4 regions of the Arthrobacter sp. TJ-265 genome follow, and region 3 is predicted to be linked to each of the others. Evidence: riboswitches for the same ligand, from Rfam matches in the RefSeq annotation. Region 3 holds a riboswitch; each other region holds the start of a gene.
The links. A riboswitch is a leader RNA that binds a small molecule or an ion and turns the genes downstream of it on or off. The one in region 3 is predicted to bind S-adenosylmethionine.
Positions count from the first base shown of each region.

Region 1: another riboswitch for S-adenosylmethionine. It lies ahead of AC4D2E_RS08795 (bifunctional o-acetylhomoserine/o-acetylserine sulfhydrylase); the one in region 3 lies ahead of AC4D2E_RS10850 (LLM class flavin-dependent oxidoreductase).
Region 2: another riboswitch for S-adenosylmethionine. It lies ahead of AC4D2E_RS12830 (O-acetylhomoserine aminocarboxypropyltransferase/cysteine synthase family protein); the one in region 3 lies ahead of AC4D2E_RS10850 (LLM class flavin-dependent oxidoreductase).
Region 4: another riboswitch for S-adenosylmethionine. It lies ahead of AC4D2E_RS00100 (ABC transporter substrate-binding protein); the one in region 3 lies ahead of AC4D2E_RS10850 (LLM class flavin-dependent oxidoreductase).

Region 1 covers NZ_JBZCND010000002.1:15,954-20,156, forward strand. Annotated here, with positions in the region: gene metX (homoserine O-acetyltransferase MetX) at 1-975, opposite strand, end outside; gene AC4D2E_RS08795 (bifunctional o-acetylhomoserine/o-acetylserine sulfhydrylase) at 982-2,298, opposite strand; SAM riboswitch class IV at 2,379-2,494, opposite strand; gene AC4D2E_RS08800 (VOC family protein) at 2,672-3,313, shown strand; gene AC4D2E_RS08805 (CPBP family intramembrane glutamic endopeptidase) at 3,321-4,124, opposite strand.
Region 2 covers NZ_JBZCND010000003.1:245,871-250,073, forward strand. Annotated here, with positions in the region: gene AC4D2E_RS12825 (CoA-binding protein) at 1-90, opposite strand, end outside; gene AC4D2E_RS12830 (O-acetylhomoserine aminocarboxypropyltransferase/cysteine synthase family protein) at 87-1,466, opposite strand; SAM riboswitch class I at 1,558-1,661, opposite strand; gene AC4D2E_RS12835 (hypothetical protein) at 1,746-1,976, shown strand; cyclic di-AMP (ydaO/yuaA leader) riboswitch at 2,097-2,277, shown strand; gene AC4D2E_RS12840 (C40 family peptidase) at 2,283-3,206, shown strand; gene acs (acetate--CoA ligase) at 3,296-4,203, opposite strand, start outside.
Region 3 covers NZ_JBZCND010000002.1:496,779-500,981, reverse strand. Annotated here, with positions in the region: gene AC4D2E_RS10865 (SDR family NAD(P)-dependent oxidoreductase) at 1-209, shown strand, start outside; gene AC4D2E_RS10860 (hypothetical protein) at 651-869, opposite strand; gene AC4D2E_RS10855 (helix-turn-helix domain-containing protein) at 866-1,486, opposite strand; SAM riboswitch class IV at 1,708-1,820, shown strand; gene AC4D2E_RS10850 (LLM class flavin-dependent oxidoreductase) at 1,857-3,245, shown strand; gene AC4D2E_RS10845 (SDR family oxidoreductase) at 3,540-4,193, shown strand.
Region 4 covers NZ_JBZCND010000001.1:15,714-19,916, reverse strand. Annotated here, with positions in the region: gene yjfF (galactofuranose ABC transporter, permease protein YjfF) at 1-900, shown strand, start outside; gene AC4D2E_RS00105 (aminodeoxychorismate lyase) at 934-1,812, shown strand; SAM riboswitch class IV at 1,920-2,037, shown strand; gene AC4D2E_RS00100 (ABC transporter substrate-binding protein) at 2,208-3,122, shown strand; gene AC4D2E_RS00095 (amino acid ABC transporter permease) at 3,133-3,897, shown strand; gene AC4D2E_RS00090 (amino acid ABC transporter ATP-binding protein) at 3,894-4,203, shown strand, end outside.

The DNA.
Region 1 (4,203 bases), 480 kb from region 3:
CGCGGCTATGAAGAACTCCGACGTCGCCGCCCCCAGGACGTCCTCCAGGCTTCCGCGATCGCGCGCGGCGTCGTGGCTCATCAGCGCCTCGGTGAGGATCACGTAGCTGTTGGCGTCGAAGCGGTCCACGAGCTTGTCGGCCTGGTGGTCGAGGTAGCTCTCCACCCGGTAGCGGCCCCGGTCGGCGGGCAGGACGGCCCCGAGGGGCTGCTCGGCGTCCTGCTCCGCGCGACCGAAGCGTGCTTCCAGTTCCTGCTCCGCGCGGTAGGTGATGTGCGCGATCCGCCGCGCGATACCGAGGCCCGCCTCCGGATGCGGGCCGCCGTAGTAGTCGCCGCCGCGGTAGGCGGGGTCGAGCCGGATGGCCTGCAGCTGTGCCTGGGCGAACGCTATCTGTTCGGCCGAACTGGCGGCAGTGCAGGCGATGACGGCGCACCGCTCCACCCGCTGCGGGTACATGAGTGCCCATTCGAGGGCCCGGGCGCCGCCCATCGACCCGCCGAGCACGGAGTGCCAGCGCCGGATACCGAGCTGGTCGGCGAGCAGGCCCTCCGCGCGGACGGCGTCGCGGATGGTGACGAAGGGGAACCGCGCACCCCAGGGTTCGCCGTCGGGTGCCAGGCTGGCCGGCCCCGTCGAGCCGTAGCAGCCTCCCAGCATGTTGACGGCCACCACGAAGTAGCGGTCGGTGTCCACCGTGCGGCCGGGGCCCACGAGCGAGTCCCACCAGCCCTCCTCCTCCGAGGCGCCACGGGCCACGTGCGAGCTGCCGGTCAGGGCGTGCTGCACGAGGACGGCGTTGGAGCCGTCCCGGTCCAGCCGGCCCCAGGTCTCGAACGCCAGCTGGACGTCGGGCAGCTCACCCCCGGTCTCGAGGACCAGCGGCCCGATCGACGCGACACGGAGCAGCCCGTCCCCCTGGGGAGGTGCGTCGTCGGTCCATGCGGGCAGCGGAGCAGGAGGGTACGTGGTCACGAACGGTCAGGCTCCCTTGGCGGCGCGGAAGCCCGCATCCAGATCGGCGAGGATGTCGGTGATGTTCTCGACGCCGACGGACAGCCGCACCAGGCCAGGCCGGACGCCCGCGGTGAGCTGCGCCTCCGCCCCGAGCTGGCTGTGCGTCGTGGACGCGGGGTGGATGACCAGCGAGCGGACGTCGCCCACGTTCGCGACGTGCGAGAGCAGTTCGAGGCCGTCGACGAAGCGCTTCCCCGCCTCCAGCCCTCCGGCGATGTCGAAGCTCACGATCGCCCCCGTGCCGTTGGGTCCGTACTTCCTCCCGCGCTCGTACCACGGACTCGAGGAGAGCCCCGCGTAGGTGACGCGCTCGACGTCGTCGTGTCCCTCCAGCCACTCGGCGACCGCCTGCGCGTTCTGCACGTGGCGTTCCATGCGCAGGCTGAGGGTCTCCAGTCCCTGGGCGATCAGGAAGGCGTTGAACGGGGAGACGGCAGAGCCGAGATCGCGGAGCAGCTGGACGCGGGCCTTGAGGATGTAGGCGAGGTTGGCGCCCAGCGCACTGCCCACCCCGAGATCGCGGGCGTACACGAGCCCCTGATAGCTCTCGTCCGGCGTGTTGAAGCCCGGGAACCGTTCGGGGTCCTGCGCGAAGTCGAAGTTGCCCGAGTCCACGATGACCCCGGCGATGGCGTTGCCGTGCCCGCCTAGGTACTTGGTGGCCGAGTGCACCACGATGTCCGCTCCCCACTCGATGGGCCGGATCAGGTACGGCGTGGACAGCGTGTTGTCGACGATCAGCGGGATGCCGTGCTCGTGGGCGACGGCGCTGATGCCCTCGATGTCGAGGACGTCCTGCCGCGGATTGGAGACCACCTCGCCGAAGAAGAGCTTGGTGTTCGGCCGGAGTGCCGCGCGCCACTGCCCGAGGTCGTCCGGGTCCTCGACGAACGTGGTCTCGATCCCGAACTTCTTCAGCGTGTGCTTGAAGAGGTTGTAGGTGCCGCCGTAGAGGCTGGGGCTGGCCACGATGTGGTCCCCCGCCTCCGCGATGTTCAGCACGGCGAACGTCTCGGCGGCCTGGCCGGAGGCCAGCAGGAGCGCGCCGACGCCGCCTTCGAGGCTCGCGATGCGGGTCTCCACGACCTCTTGGGTCGGGTTGCCGATCCGCGTGTAGATGGGCTCGAGTTCGGTCAGGGCGAACCGGTTCGCGGCGCTCTCCGCGCTCGGGAAGACGAACGACGTCGTCTGGTAGATGGGGAGCGCACGCGCCCCTGTGGTGGCATCCGGCACCTGGCCGGCGTGGATCTGGCGTGTTTCAAAGGACCAATCGTCGGACATGGTGTTCCCTCTGATCAGGGGCTCCGCCTGTCCGATGCTCCGGCCGGTGGACGCCGCTCCGGGAGACCGGACCCCGCAGGAGCCCGCGCTTGAACGACGCCGATGGGCGCCGGACCTGGTCTTCACCCGGGGCACCCCACCGCGGTTGGAGGGTTGCCGGCCAGCAAGCCGGGGCTGTGTGCTGGCACTCATGACCTGCATTCATGTAAACCGATCCGGGCGGATCCGGCAACCGTGTGACCCTCCGTGAAGCCGCCCGAGGGTTCGCTCCCGGTACGCCCGACGTCGGCTCCCGACCGGCTCCCAGGACACGCTCCCGGGAGTAAGGCAAGCCTTAGTCGAGACCCAGATCACTTAGTGCCAAGATAGCCGCATGCGCCTGGACCATGTATCTTATGCCTGCGAACCCGATGGACTTGCCGCGACGGCCGATCGAATCTCGGCCAAGCTCGGCGTGGAGCCGGTGAAGGGTGGTGTGCACCCCCGCTTCGGCACCCGCAACATGATCTTCCCCCTGGTCAACGGCCAGTATTTGGAGGTCGTCGAGGTGCTGAACCACCCGGCGTCGGACAAGGCTCCGTTCGGCCAGGCCGTCCGCGCCCGCTCCGAGGCCGGCGGAGGCTGGATGGGCTGGTGCGTCGCCGTCGACGATCTGGCACCGTTCGAGGAGCGCCTCGGGCGCAGCGCGGTGCCCGGCAACCGGAAGTTCCCGGACGGCCAGGAGCTCACCTGGCAGCAGATCGGCATCAAGGGACTCATCGCGGACCCCCAGGTCCCCTACCTGCTCCGCTGGGACGACGGCACGGAGGACCTCCACCCCTCGAAGGCCCGCCCCGCCTCGGTGAAGCTGGACTGCCTCACCATCGCCGGCTCGTCCGAGCGGGTGACCGACTGGCTCGGGACGGACGTCGAGAGGACGCTCGACGGCGTGCAGGTCCAGTGGATCGCCCCCAACGGGACGCCCGGGGTCATGTCGGTGACGTTCGAGACCGACAGCGGTCGCGTCGAGATCTAGGCTCCGGTCACGTGCCGATCCCCAGGGCCGGCCCGAGCAGGGCGTAGCCGACGAAGCCCGTGATGTCGATGAGCGCGTGGGCGATCACGAGCGGCATGACCCGCCGTGTCCGCGTGTAGAACCAGGCGAACAGCAGGCCCATCAGCACGTTCCCGATGAACGGCCCGAACCCCTGGTAGAGGTGGTAGCTGCCCCGGATGAGGGCACTCGTGATGATGATTGCGGGGGTGGACCAGCCGAGGTCCCGCAGGCGGATGAACAGGTACCCGACCACGATGACCTCCTCGAGCACCGCGTGCCGGAGCGCGGACAGCACGAGTACCGGGATGGTCCACCAGTGGTCGTCGAGCGCGGCCGGCACGAGCGCCGTCGTGATGCCGAGCGCGCGGCCTCCCGCGTACACCCCGAGCGTTCCGACGGCGATGATCGCGGCGAGCCCCACCCCGAAACCGACGGTGCGCAGCGGCTGCTCGAAGGTGAGGCCCAGGCGCCGGACGGCCGAGACGCCGGGACCGCTGAGCAGGAACAGGACCAGGGCCACGGGCATCAGCGCGAAGAGGATGTCCAGGAGCTGGTAGGCGAGGTCGAAGTACTCGCGCTCGTTCAGCACCGGGTTCAGGGTGGTGGTCTGGCCCGCGAGGGGTCCCCGCGTGAGCTTGTCCGCGAGGCTCACGACGGCGTACACGCCGGACTGCCCCAGGGAGAGCCCGAAGACGATCAGCAGTTCTGCGGTGATCCGCCGCCTCGGGAGCGGATCCACGGAACCTCCCGCTGCGGACGGGACGGTGGAGGACGAGGACTCGGCAGTCATGACGCTATCCTGCCAGCGGGAAGGACGGCCTGTCCCCGGATCCCGTCGTCGTCGGTCAGGCGATAGAGATGCGCCACCC
Region 2 (4,203 bases), on a different contig from region 3:
CCGAGCGTGCCTCAGCAGGTTCAGCCGTTCGGGCGCCGTCGGCCCTTCCCAGGTCCGTCCAGGTGTCGCGTTGCCGGTGCCGCCGCTCATGCTCCCACTCCCACTGCCCGCGTCGCCGATGCGTCGTCGTCGTTCTCTCCGGCCGCTTCCTGCGGCAGGTCCTCGAAGGAGGCGTCGGCGGCGTTCACCGCGATGTCCAGGGCCTGGTCCAGGTCCCAGAGGATGTCCTCGAGGTCCTCCAGGCCCACGGAGATGCGCACGAGGTCCTCGGGGACGCCCGCCGCTGCGAGCTGCTCGGCCGAGAGCTGCTGGTGCGTCGTCGAGCCCGGATGGATCACGAGGGTGCGGGAGTCGCCCACGTTCGCGAGGTGCGAGGCGAGCTGCAGGGACTCGATGAACTTCTGTCCCGCCTTGCGCCCGCCCCTGATGCCGAAGCTGAACACGGAGCCGGGGCCCTGCGGAAGGTAGGTCTTCGCCCGCTCATGATGCGCGTGGGTGGGGAGCCCGGCGTAGTTGACGTACTCCACCCGCGGGTCGGCCTGCAGCCACTCCGCGACGGCCAGGGCGTTCTCGAGGTGTTCGTCCAGGCGCTGCGCGAGGGTCTCGACCCCCTGGAGGAGCTGGAACGCGGACATCGGCGAGAGGGAGGGCCCGATGTCGCGGAGCTGCTCGGTGCGCAGCTTGGTCAGGAACCCGTATTCCCCGAAGTTCGCCCACCACTGGATGTTGCCATAGGAGGGCACGGGTTCGGTCATCATGGGGAATTTGCCGTTGCCCCAGTCGAAGCGGCCGCTCTCCACGATCACGCCGCCGAGCGTGGTGCCGTGCCCGCCGATGAATTTGGTGGCCGAATGGATGACGATGTCCGCGCCGTGCTCGATGGGGCGCACCAGGTAGGGCGTGCTCAGCGTGGAGTCGACGATGAACGGGATGCCGGCGTCGTGGGCGACCTTCGCGAGGCCTGCGAGGTCGGCGATCTCGCCGGAGGGGTTCGCGATCACCTCGGCGTAGACCGCCTTGGTGTTGTCCCGGAGGGCGGCCGCGTAGTCCGCGGGGTCCGTCCCGGGGACGAAGGTGGTCTCGATGCCGAACCGGCGCAGGGTGACGTCGAGCTGGGTGACCGTGCCGCCGTACAGCTGGGAGGCGGCGACGATGTGGTCCCCGGCCTGGCAGAGCGCCGCGAAGGTGATGAACTCCGCGCTCATGCCCGACGCCGTCGCCACGGCCCCGATCCCGCCCTCGAGGGAGGCGATGCGCTCCTCGAACGCCGCGACCGTCGGATTGCCGATCCGCGAGTAGATGTTGCCGTACTTCTGCAGGGCGAAGAGGTTCGCGGCGTCGTTGGTGTCCTTGAACACGAACGAGGTCGTCTGGTAGATGGGGACGGCCCGGGCCCCGTGGGTGGCGTCGGGAGTGCCGCCGGCGTGGAGTGCACGCGTGCGGAAACCGAAGGAACGTTCTGCCATCAGGCACCTGCCTTGCTGGGTTCGGATGCTGCGAGGGGGATTTCGGGGGCGACGTCGATGCCGAAGGCTGCCGTGGCTGCACTCATGGGTTCCTCCATCGTTCTGGCAGTAGCACCCTCATGCCGCCGCGCAACGCGGAGGCCAGGGTTGCTGCGGCGTCAGTGAGCCAGATCTCTCAGCCGCTCGGGATGGTCGGATCGAGTCTGACACCGGGCCGGTGCAGAACCAAACCATGTGTCCCCGTGTGAGGCAGGGGTTGCGGCGACCTAGGCTGGAGGGATGGAGGAATGGAGATCGGCAAGCCGGGCGCAGGACCGCAAGCTGTGGCAGACGCTCTGGTACGTCGGAGCCGCGCTGACGCTCACGCTGGCCAGCAGCATCCTTGTGGCCCTGGGCGGCCTTGGAACGGCGGCCACGGACTGGTTCTACATCCAGCAGGCGGTGCTGCTCTCGCTCAGTGCAGCCGGGACGGTCTTCGCCCTCCGTCGCTGGCGGGCGCTGCGCGGCTGAGGAGCACTTCACCCCCCGTTACTCTAATGTGACAGAAGTGACTGCTGTTGGGTATGGTCAACATGTGCTTCCGCGACCGTGGGGCGCTCCTGGACGGAATGCCGAGCCCTGCCGTCGTCCCGGACTCGTTCGCAACCACGAAAGGCAGGGACGGGGGAACCACTAGTTCCACCGGGCGCGCAGGAGACCCTGCAGGCGCCCTCGGGGTTAAGTCGCACCACATCACCCACGGGTGATGTTCGCGGCCGGGTGACTCCCATCCGAACCCGACAGCTCACCCCGCAGGCATGGGAGAGGTATAGAACCATGTCACGAAACATTTCTTCAGCGCGCCACCGTGCCGACGTCGACGGCAGTCTCGCGCTGCAGGGCCTGTCCCGCGCCGCCAGGGCCCACACCACCGCCGTAGGCCGCCCCGTCGCCATCGCCGCCGTCACCTCGGGCCTCGCGCTCGGCGCCGTGGGCACCGCCCATGCCGGTGAGTACACCGAGCAGGGCGCGACGACGACCCCCGCGGTCGTTGCAGCCCCCGCAGCACAGGCTGCCCCCGCCGCGCAGACAGCGGTCGCCTCCCCGACGACGCACACCGTCGTCCCGGGTGACACGCTGGGCGCCGTCTCGGCACGCTACGGCGTGGACCTGACCGCGGTCCTCACGGCGAACGGCCTGTCCGTCGCATCGATCATCTTCCCGGGCGACACCATCACCATCCCGACGGGCGGCGCCGCTGCGGCCCCGGCCCGGACGGTCTCGGTGCCCGTGGCCGCTCCCCAGGCTGCGCCCGCGGCCGTCGTGGCTCCTGCTGCGCCTGTCCAGCAGGCCGCGGCCTTCGCCCCGGCTCCCGCCTCCACGGCTCCCGGCTCCGGCGTGTACCTGGCCTCCGCCAAGATCACCCCGGTCGCAGCCTCCGGTGGTACCGCCGGCACCCTTCTGGCCTCCGCCCGGTCCCAGCTCGCCTCCGGTGCCGTCCAGGACTGCACCATCCTCGCGGAGAAGGCACTGCGCGCCGCAGGAATCCCCGTCGGCGACCTCGGCCCCTCGCAGTTCCTGCAGTTCGGCTCCAGGGTGGCATCCCCTGCCCCGGGTGACCTCGTCGTCACCGGCGGCCACGTCGCGATCTACGCCGGCGGCGGCCAGGTCATCAGCAGCGGCATGAACGGGGCGAACCTCACCATGCAGCACTCCCTCTCCGACCTCCCGGGAGCCTCCTTCGTCCGGGTTGCTGGCTGACACCGGAACGAACCACGCGCGGGAAGCGGCAGGTGCTTGGACGGGGCCCTGCCGCTTCCTTCTTTTAATGACCGCTCCCGGACGGTGCGTCAGCGGCGGGACAGCACGTCCTGGATCCCCGCGATGCACCCCTCGTTCTGCAGGGACGTGGTGTCCCCGAGCGGCGAGCCCTCGTAGAGCTGTGTGAGCAGACGGCGCATGATCTTGCCGGAGCGCGTCTTCGGCACATCGGGCACGACGACGACGGCGGACGGCCGCGCGATCGGTCCGATCGCCGCCGCGACGTGGGCGCGGAGCGTCGAGGTGACGTCCGTGTCCGGATCCGTACCCGCGGCGAGGACCACGAAGGCCGCAATGGCATGGCCCGTCAGGGGATCGGGCACGGGGCATGCGCCGGCTTCGGTGACGAGGGGATGGGCCACGAGCGCCGATTCGATCTCGATCGTGGACAGGCGATGACCCGAGACGTTGATGACGTCGTCCACGCGGCCCAGGATCCAGGTGTCACCGTCGTCGTCGTACCGGGCGCCGTCGCCGGCCAGGAACCAGCCCTGCGCTGCGAACCTCCGCCAGTAGGAGTCGAGATACCGCTGCGGGTCTCCCCAGACGGTGCGCGCCATGGCCGGGCCGTGGCGGTCCACCACGATCAGGCCATGCACGCCCGGCGGGACGGGGTGGCCCTCCTCGTCGACGATGCGCGTGCTGACCCCGGGCAGTGCGCGGGCAGCGCAGCCCGGCTTGAAGTCCGCGTCGGTGGGGCTGGGGGAGAGCACCGTGGCGCCGGTCTCGGACTGCCACCAGGTGTCGACGACGGGCACCTCGTCGCGGCCGAGGTTCCGGCGGAACCAGCGCCACGCCTCGGGGTTGACCGCCTCGCCGACCGTGCCCAGCACGCGGATGCTCGAGAGGTCGTGGGAGGCGGGGACGCCGTCCGGGAACCACCCCATGAGCGAGCGGACCAGGGTGGGCGCCGTGTAGTAGCTCGTGACGCCGTAGC
Region 3 (4,203 bases):
CCGCCGTCGCACCGGGGTTCGTCGAGACCGACATGGGCAGAACCGTGCTCGACGGTCCGGGTGGTGACGCGGTGCGCGCACAGAGTCCGTTCAACCGTGTCGCGACGCCGGAAGAGGTGGCGCAGACGGTCGCCTGGCTCGCAATCGATGCTCCGCTCTGGGTCAGCGGCACCGTGGTGGACGTCAACGGGGCGTCCTACCTGCGGTAGTCGGCGCGGTGTGTCCGGCCGGCGGGAGGCGCCGGGGTGCGTCCTACTGCGGGAGTTGTCGGGGTGCGTCCTACCTGCGGTGGTTGTCGCTATGCGTCTGACCCGCGGGAGGCGCCGGGGCGGGTCCTACCTGCGGTGATCGGCGCGGTGTGTCCGGCCTGCGGGAGGCACCGGGGCGGGTCCTACCTGCGGTGGTCGTCGCGATGCGTCTGACCCGCGGGAGGCGCCGGACGGGTCCTACCTGCGGTGGTTGTCGCGGTGCGTCCGGCCTGTGGTGGTTGGAGCGGTGTGTCCGGCCTGCGGGCGCCGGGGTGCGTCCTGTCTTCGGTGGTCGCCGAAGTGCGTTTGGAGGAGGCAGTTACCGCCTGCCCGGAAGGCCGTTATCACCGTGGTGCGGTCCGACGAGGGTGGTCGTCCCGGAGGACGATACCCGCAGCGCGGCTAGAGGAGATGGATGCCGCTGTGGGCGAGGGCTTGCAGGTCGGACCTGCGCTCGAGGTGGCGGTGGAAGAGCTCCCCGTTGGTACCGTCCGCGGAGGCCAGAGACGATCCTGCTGCGATGAAGGCGGTGCCCAGGCGGATGAGCGTCCGGGACGCGAGACCTCCCCGGGGTGGGCCGGCGAGCGCCGGGTAGCCGGCGTGAAGGGCTGTGCTGGTCATGACGACTCCTGCAGGTCGATGAGGGGGAAGGCGTTGAAGTGGATCTGGACGGGGCGGGTTGCCGGGGTGCCCGGCTCGGAGCGGTAGGCGTCGAGCTTCTCGCGAAGGATCTCGCTCATGTCGAGGGCGAGGGCGGCGAGTTGGTCCGCCGTCAGGTGGGCGTTCATCGTTGCGATCACGGCTGCGTCCGCCCATTCGGGTGGGACGGACTCGGAGCCACTGGCCATGAAGGTGGCGAGTGCCTCGGACCGGCCGCGTTCGAACTGGCGGTTCACCTGCCGCGCGGCTTCCCGTGTGGTGGGGTCCTGCTCGAGTTCGGGAGTGCTGAGGGTCAGGGACCCCCGGGGCCGTTCCCACCACCGCTCACGGGCGGACCCGCGATCCGCCACCTCCCGGACGAGCCCGTAACGCGCCAGCTGCCTCAGGTGGTAGCTCGTAGCCCCACTCGACTCGCCGATGCGTTTGCCGATGCTGCTCGCGGTCTGCGGCCCGTAGCTGGACAGGACCTCGAGCAGCTGGATCCTGAGGGGGTGAGCGAGGGCCTTGAGTGCTGCCCCGTCGACGACGCGGTCGCCGTCGTTGGCGGGCTGTCTTCCACTGCCGTTGGCTTCATCCATGACATCAGTGTGCCATTGCAAAGAACTATTTGCAATGGTTTCTTTGCGCTTCCTGTTGTTCTCTTCGCTCAGTGCGCACTACCGCCGTCGGGCATTCGCCGGACAGGGGATATTCGCGGTGCGGCAGGTGCTGGCCGGGCATCGGGGAGGCTGGACGCGTGACGCGCGGTGACGACGGCGGGTGGACGGCGGCGTCTCGGCCCACTTACGCTCGTGAGCAGAATCAAGAGCTCCAACGCAAAACCCTGGTTCGTTGGACGGCAACCCTCTCGCTGTAGTGGGGTGCCCCAGGTGAGGATTCGGCCGGCACAGGCAGTGCGGGCAAGTATGGCGCTTCCGCCACGGCAGTGCCCCGACATGAGGAATCTTCATGCCCACATCACCGCGCCGTATCCGCTTCAACGCTTTCGACATGAACTGCGTAGGTCATCAGTCGCCGGGGCTGTGGCGCCACCCCGACGACCAGTCGTGGCGCTACAAGGACCTGAGCTACTGGGCCGATCTGGCGAAGACCCTCGAGAAGGGCTTGTTCGACGGCGTCTTCATCGCCGATGTCCTCGGCACGTACGACGTCTACGGCGGGTCCAACGAGGCCACCCTGCGGCAGGGGACGCAGACGCCGGTCAACGACCCGTTCCTGCTCGTCTCCGCGATGGCGCTCGTCACCGAGCACCTCGGGTTCGGCGTCACGGCAGGCACCGCCTACGAGCACCCCTATCCCTTCGCGCGCCGGCTCTCCACGCTGGACCATCTCACCAAGGGGCGGGTCGGCTGGAACGTGGTGACCGGGTATCTTCCTTCTGCCGCACGCAACATGGGCCAGGAGGACCAGCTCGAGCACGATGCGCGTTACGACCACGCGGATGAGTACCTCGAGGTCCTCTACAAGCTGCTCGAGGGGTCCTGGGAGGACGACGCCGTGGTCCGCGACCGCGAGACGGGCGTCTTCACGGATCCGGCCAAGGTCCACGACATCGACCATGACGGCAAGTACTTCAAGGTGCCGGGGATCCATCTCAGCGAGCCGTCACCGCAGCGGACGCCGGTCATCTTCCAGGCCGGCGCGTCCTCCCGTGGCATCGCCTTCGCGGCCGGCAACGCGGAAGCGGTGTTCGTCGCTGCACCCACGAAGGAGCGGCTGAAGGACGTGGCGAGGAAGATCCGGGATGCCGTCGAAGCCGAGGGTCGTGACCGCTACTCGGTGCGGATCTATACGCTGCTCACCGTCATCACGGACGAGACGGAGGAGAAGGCCCAGGCCAAGCACGCCGACTACCAGCAGTACGTCAGCTACGAGGGAGCCCTCGTGCTCGTCTCGGGGTGGTTGGGCGTGGATCTCTCCGTCTACGACCCGGACGAGCCGCTCGGCAACGTCAAGTCCAACGCCATCCAGTCCGCCGTGGCCAACTTCCAGAAGGTGAACGACGACGGCTCGCCGTGGACCGTGCGGGACATCGCCGAGTCGGCGGGGATCGGTGGGCTCGGTCCGCGCATCGTCGGCTCGGGTGTGCAGGTCGCCAATGAACTCCAGGCGTGGGTCGAGGAGACCGACGTCGACGGCTTCAACCTCGCCTATGCAATCACCCCGGGGACTTTCGAGGACATCATCGAGTTCGTCGTGCCGGAGCTGCAGAAGCGTGGTGCGTATCCGACGGAGTACACGGAAGGGACATTGCGGCAGAAGCTGTTCGGGAAGGGCGATCGTCTGCCCGAGGAGCATCGCGGTGCGCGGTACCGACTCCAGACGATCCGCCCCTGACGCATCGGTTGATCGGTCGCTGACGCCTCCGCGGGTGTGGTGCCAAGGTGTCGGTCGGGTTCGCCGCTTTCGCGTCGGCTATTGACGCCTCGCTGGGTCCCGCACCGGCAGTCCGGCCCGTCCGGTCGGACGTGTCAGCAGGGTCCCGAGGTGTCCTGAGCATTGGCGGCGGTCCTGGGGAATAGGCCTGCGCTGGCGGCGGAACACCCGCAGGAAGGTGGCCAGCCCGAGGTGCGGGGACTAGCGTCGAAGACAAGGTATCCGACGATCAGTCATTCGACAGAAGGAGTTCCCATGTCACGCGTAGCCATCATCGGTGGGCACGGAAAAGTAGCCCTGCACCTCACGAAGATCCTCACGAGCCAGGGTCACCAGGTCAGTTCGATCTTCCGCAACCAGGACCATGCCGGCGATGTCGAGCAGGCGGGCGCGACCCCCGTGGTCGCTGACGTCTCCGAGTTGTCGGTGGCGCAGATGACTGAAGTCTTCCGTGGCCACGACGCCGTCGTCTGGTCTGCCGGTGCAGGTGGCGCGAGCCCTGAGGCAACGTATGCCGTGGATCGTGACGCGGCGATTCGTTCGATGGACGCTGCCCAGGAAGCGTCGGTGGGCCGTTATGTCATGGTGTCCTACCTCGGGGCACGCAAGGACCACGGAGTCCCCGAGGACAACGGCTTTTTCCACTATGCCGAATCGAAGGCTGCGGCTGATGAGCACCTGCGCAACTCGGAACTGGCCTGGACCATCCTCCAGCCCGGAGTTCTCACGACCGATCCGGGAACCGGCATGATCGAGGTGTCTGCCGAGCCGCAGCAGGACTCGGTGGCCCGCGAGGACGTCGCGCTCGTGGCCGCAGTCGTGCTTGGCAACCTCGGCACAGTGGACAAGACCATCCAGTTCAACAGCGGTGAGACGCCGGTGGCGGAGGCCATCGAAGCAGCACTGTAGTCCAGGTCCG
Region 4 (4,203 bases), on a different contig from region 3:
TTCGCCGCCGGCGCCGTCATGTACCCGGGGTTCCTGTCCGGGCAGGTCTTCCTCAACCTCCTGATCGACAACACGTTCCTGATCGTCCTCGCCGTCGGCATGACGTTCGTGATCCTCACCGGGGGCATCGACCTCTCCGTCGGCTCCGTCGTCGCGCTGTCCATGATGATCGCCGCCGCCCTCCTGCAGGCCGGCTGGAACCCCGCCGCGGTCATCGCCCTCGTCCTCCTGACCGGTGCCACCTTCGGCCTGCTCATGGGACTCGTGATCCAGGTCTTCGAGATCCAGCCCTTCATCGTCACCCTTGCGGGCCTGTTCCTGGCGCGGGGCCTCTGCTACGTCATCAGCGTCGATTCCATCACCGTGACCGACCCCTTCTTCACCTCCATGGCGCAGGCGAGGATCCCGCTGGTGGGGACGCTGTTCGTCTCCCCCGGCGTCGTGATCGCCCTCGTCGTGGTCGCCGTCGCGTTCTACGTGCTGCATCAGACGCGGTTCGGGCGGACCGTGTACGCGATCGGTGGCGGAGAGTCCTCGGCGCTGCTCATGGGCCTCGCCGTCCCGCGCACCAAGGTCCTCGTGTACGGGATCAGCGGACTGTGCTCCTCGATCGCCGGGATCCTCTTCTCGTTCTACAGCCTCTCGGGCTACAGCCTGGCGGCCACCGGGCTGGAACTCGACGCCATCGCGGCGGTCGTGGTGGGCGGGACGCTGCTGACGGGAGGCTACGGGTACGTGCTCGGCTCCCTCACGGGGGTGCTCGTGCTCGGTATCGTCCAGACGTTCATCTCCTACGAGGGCACGCTGAGCTCCTGGTGGACGCGCATCGTGATCGGCGCCCTGCTCCTCGTCTTCATCCTGCTGCAGAAACTCTTCACCCGGAAGGTCAGACTCACCTGAGGCCGCGGGGTTCCGGCGGCTACGCTGTGGCCCATGACTGTTCTCGTGTTCCTGGACCCGGCCCATGACGACGGCAGGGTGGCCGACGCGTCCCAGCCGCAGCTGATGGCCACCGACCTCGGCGCCACCCGCGGGGACGGCCTCTTCGAATCCCTGCTCGCCGTCGACGGAGCCCCCCGCAAGGAGCAGGCGCACCTGGCGCGCCTCGCGGCGTCGGCTGACGCCCTGGATCTGACCGTGCCCGACGCCGAGGCGTGGAGCCGCGCGATCCGCACCGGCCTGCGCGAGTTCGCGGCAGCGGAACCGGACCAGGGACACGCCGTCGTGAAGCTGGTCGCCACGCGCGGCGTCGAGGGTGCCGGGCGGGCCACGGCCTGGGTGCAGGTTTCCCGCGTGCCCGAGGCCACCCTCCGGCAGCGCGAGACGGGCCTGAAGGTCCTCTTCCTCGAGCGCGGGTACGACAGCACCGTCGCCCAGCGCGCGCCCTGGCTGCTCCTGGGGGCGAAGACCCTCTCCTACGCCGTCAACATGGCCGCCGTCCGCTACGCGAAGGCGCACGGGGCGGACGACGTCATCTTCACCTCCTCCGACGGCAAGGTGCTGGAAGGCCCGACGTCGACCGTCCTCCTCGCCTACGACCGCGACGGCCGGAAGACCCTCCTCACGCCGCAGCTCGAGAGCGGGATCCTCGCTGGGACCTCACAGAGCGCGCTGTTCGCCGCGGCGAAGGACCAGGGGTGGGAGCTCGGCTACGGACCGCTGGAACCGCACCACCTGCTCGAGGCCGACGCCGTGTGGCTGATCTCGAGTATCCGGCTCCTCGCGCCGGTGCTCTCGCTGGACGGCCAGGACCTCCGCACCTCGAGCGCGCTGACCGCCGAACTCACCGACCTCGTGGACCGCTTCGTGTAATCTCCGCCACAAAACGGCCCCTGAAGGCCCTTCTGCTACGTCAAGCGTCGGTTTTCGGCCCTCTCGTTTTGACCCGGTGCTTCGTGCTGCCCTAGCGTTTTGCCTGCAATCAAGAGTTCCAGCCCTCGGCCCTGGCCGGCTGGACAGCAACCCTCTCCCGTAGTGGGGTGCTCCAGGTGAAGATTCGGCCGCCGGGACAAGTCCCCCGGTTGGCAAGTACGGCGTCGTGCGGCCTGTCCCGGACCATTCCTCCGTGACGGCACCCGCACCCGCGCACATCCCAGAACAGTGAGCGTGTCACCCAGCAGCCTGTCCCCTCCTCGCCGTGACCCGGCGTCCCCCGCACCATCCCCGTTCCCCGCGCCTCCATCCGGGCCGGCACCTCGAAGGACATCATGAACATCTCCCGCAAGGTCCTGGCGGCATTCGCCGTCCCCTTCCTCGCCTTGACCGTCTCCTGCGGCAGCGGCAGCAGCGAGCCCACCGAGACCACGGACGCCCTGGCCGGCAGCGACCAGCAGTCGCTCGACCAGTACACGACCGAGACCACGACGCCGATCGACGAGATCGACACGGCCGAGCTCGGCCTCGTCACCGACGGCACGCTGCGCGTCGGCACGCTCTCGGACGCCCCGCCGAACATCTTCCTCGAGGACGGCGTCTTCACCGGCTACGACAACGAGCTGCTGCGCGCCATCGGCGACAAGCTGGGCCTGGAGGTCGAGTTCGCGTCCACGGACTTCTCCGCGCTCCTCGCCCAGGTGCAGAACAAGCAGTTCGACGTCGGATCCTCCTCGATCTCCACCACCGCGGAGCGCCGCGAGAACGTGGGCTTCACCAACGGCTACGACTTCGGCTACATGGCCGTCGTCACGAAGAACGGCTCCTCGGTCACAGGCTTCGACTCGCTCTCGGAGAGCACCCGCATCGGCGTGGTCCAGGGCACCGTCCAGGACGACTACGTCTCCAACACCCTCGGTCTCGAGCCGGTGCGCTTCCCCGACTACAACACCGTCTACGCGAACGTGAAGAACGGGCAGGTGGACGCCTGGGTGGCCCCGTCGCAGCAGGCCACCGGTCAGGTGAAGGAGGGCGACGACACGACGATCGCCGAGACCATCATCAACACCGAGAACTTCACCGCGTACGCCGTGAACAGCGACAACCAGCCGCTCATCGACGCCCTCAATGCGGGCCTCGACGCCGTCGTCGCCGACGGCACGTGGACCGAGCTCACCGAGGAGTGGTACCCGGACCGCGAGATGCCCTCCGACTGGAAGCCCGGCAGCAAAGCCGTGGAAGTAAAGTAGCGGTCCCTGCATGGATGCCCTCGAACAGCTCGGGAAGACGTTCTTCGACTGGGAGGCGATGGCGGCTGTCCTGCCGGACCTCCTGACCGTCGGCCTGCCGAACACCATCATGCTCGCCCTGGCGTCGGGGATCATCGGGACGATCGTCGGGATGATCCTCGCCGTCATGGGGATCTCACGCAACCGCGTGCTGCGGTGGATCGCCCGCGTCTACACGGACATCTTCCGCGGGCTACCCGCCGTCGTGATCATCCTGCTCATCGGCCTCGGGCTCGGCCCGATCCTCCGGGAGATCACGGGCAGCACGAGCCCGTACCCGCTGGGCATCCTCGCCCTCTCGCTGATCGCCTCGGCCTACATCGGTGAGATCTTCCGCTCCGGCATCCAGAGCGTGGAGAAGGGACAGCTGGAGGCGTCGCGTGCCCTCGGCTTCAGCTACAGCTCGTCGATGCAGCTCGTCGTGATCCCCCAGGGCGTGCGGCGCGTGCTGCCGGCCCTGGTGAACCAGTTCATCTCGCTCATCAAGGAGTCCTCGCTCATCTACTTCATCGGCCTCGTGGCCAGTGAGCGCGAACTCTTCCGGGTGGGCAACGACGCCGCGAGCAACACCGGCAACCTGTCACCGCTCATCGCTGCCGGCGTGCTCTACCTGTGCCTGACCATCCCGCTCACGCACCTGGTCAACTTCATCGACAACCGGCTGCGCGTGGGCAGGAAGCAGAAGCCCGAACCGGATGAACTGGCCGCAAGGATCGGCGAAGGAGCGAAGGCGTGAAGACACAAGAATCAGGGACCCTGACGGGCAGGAACCTGCACCTGTCCTTCGGCTCCAACCACGTGCTGCGGGGGATCGACCTGCACGTGGAGCAGGGCACGACGGCGTCGGTCATCGGCCCCTCCGGGTCCGGCAAGTCCACCCTCCTGCGCGTCCTGAACCGGCTGATCGAACCTGATCAGGGAGACATCCTGCTGGACGGCCGGTCTGTCCTGAAGGACAACCCGGACGAGCTGCGCCGGCGCATCGGCATGGTATTCCAGCAGTTCAACCTGTTCCCGCACAAGAGCGTGCTGGACAACGTCT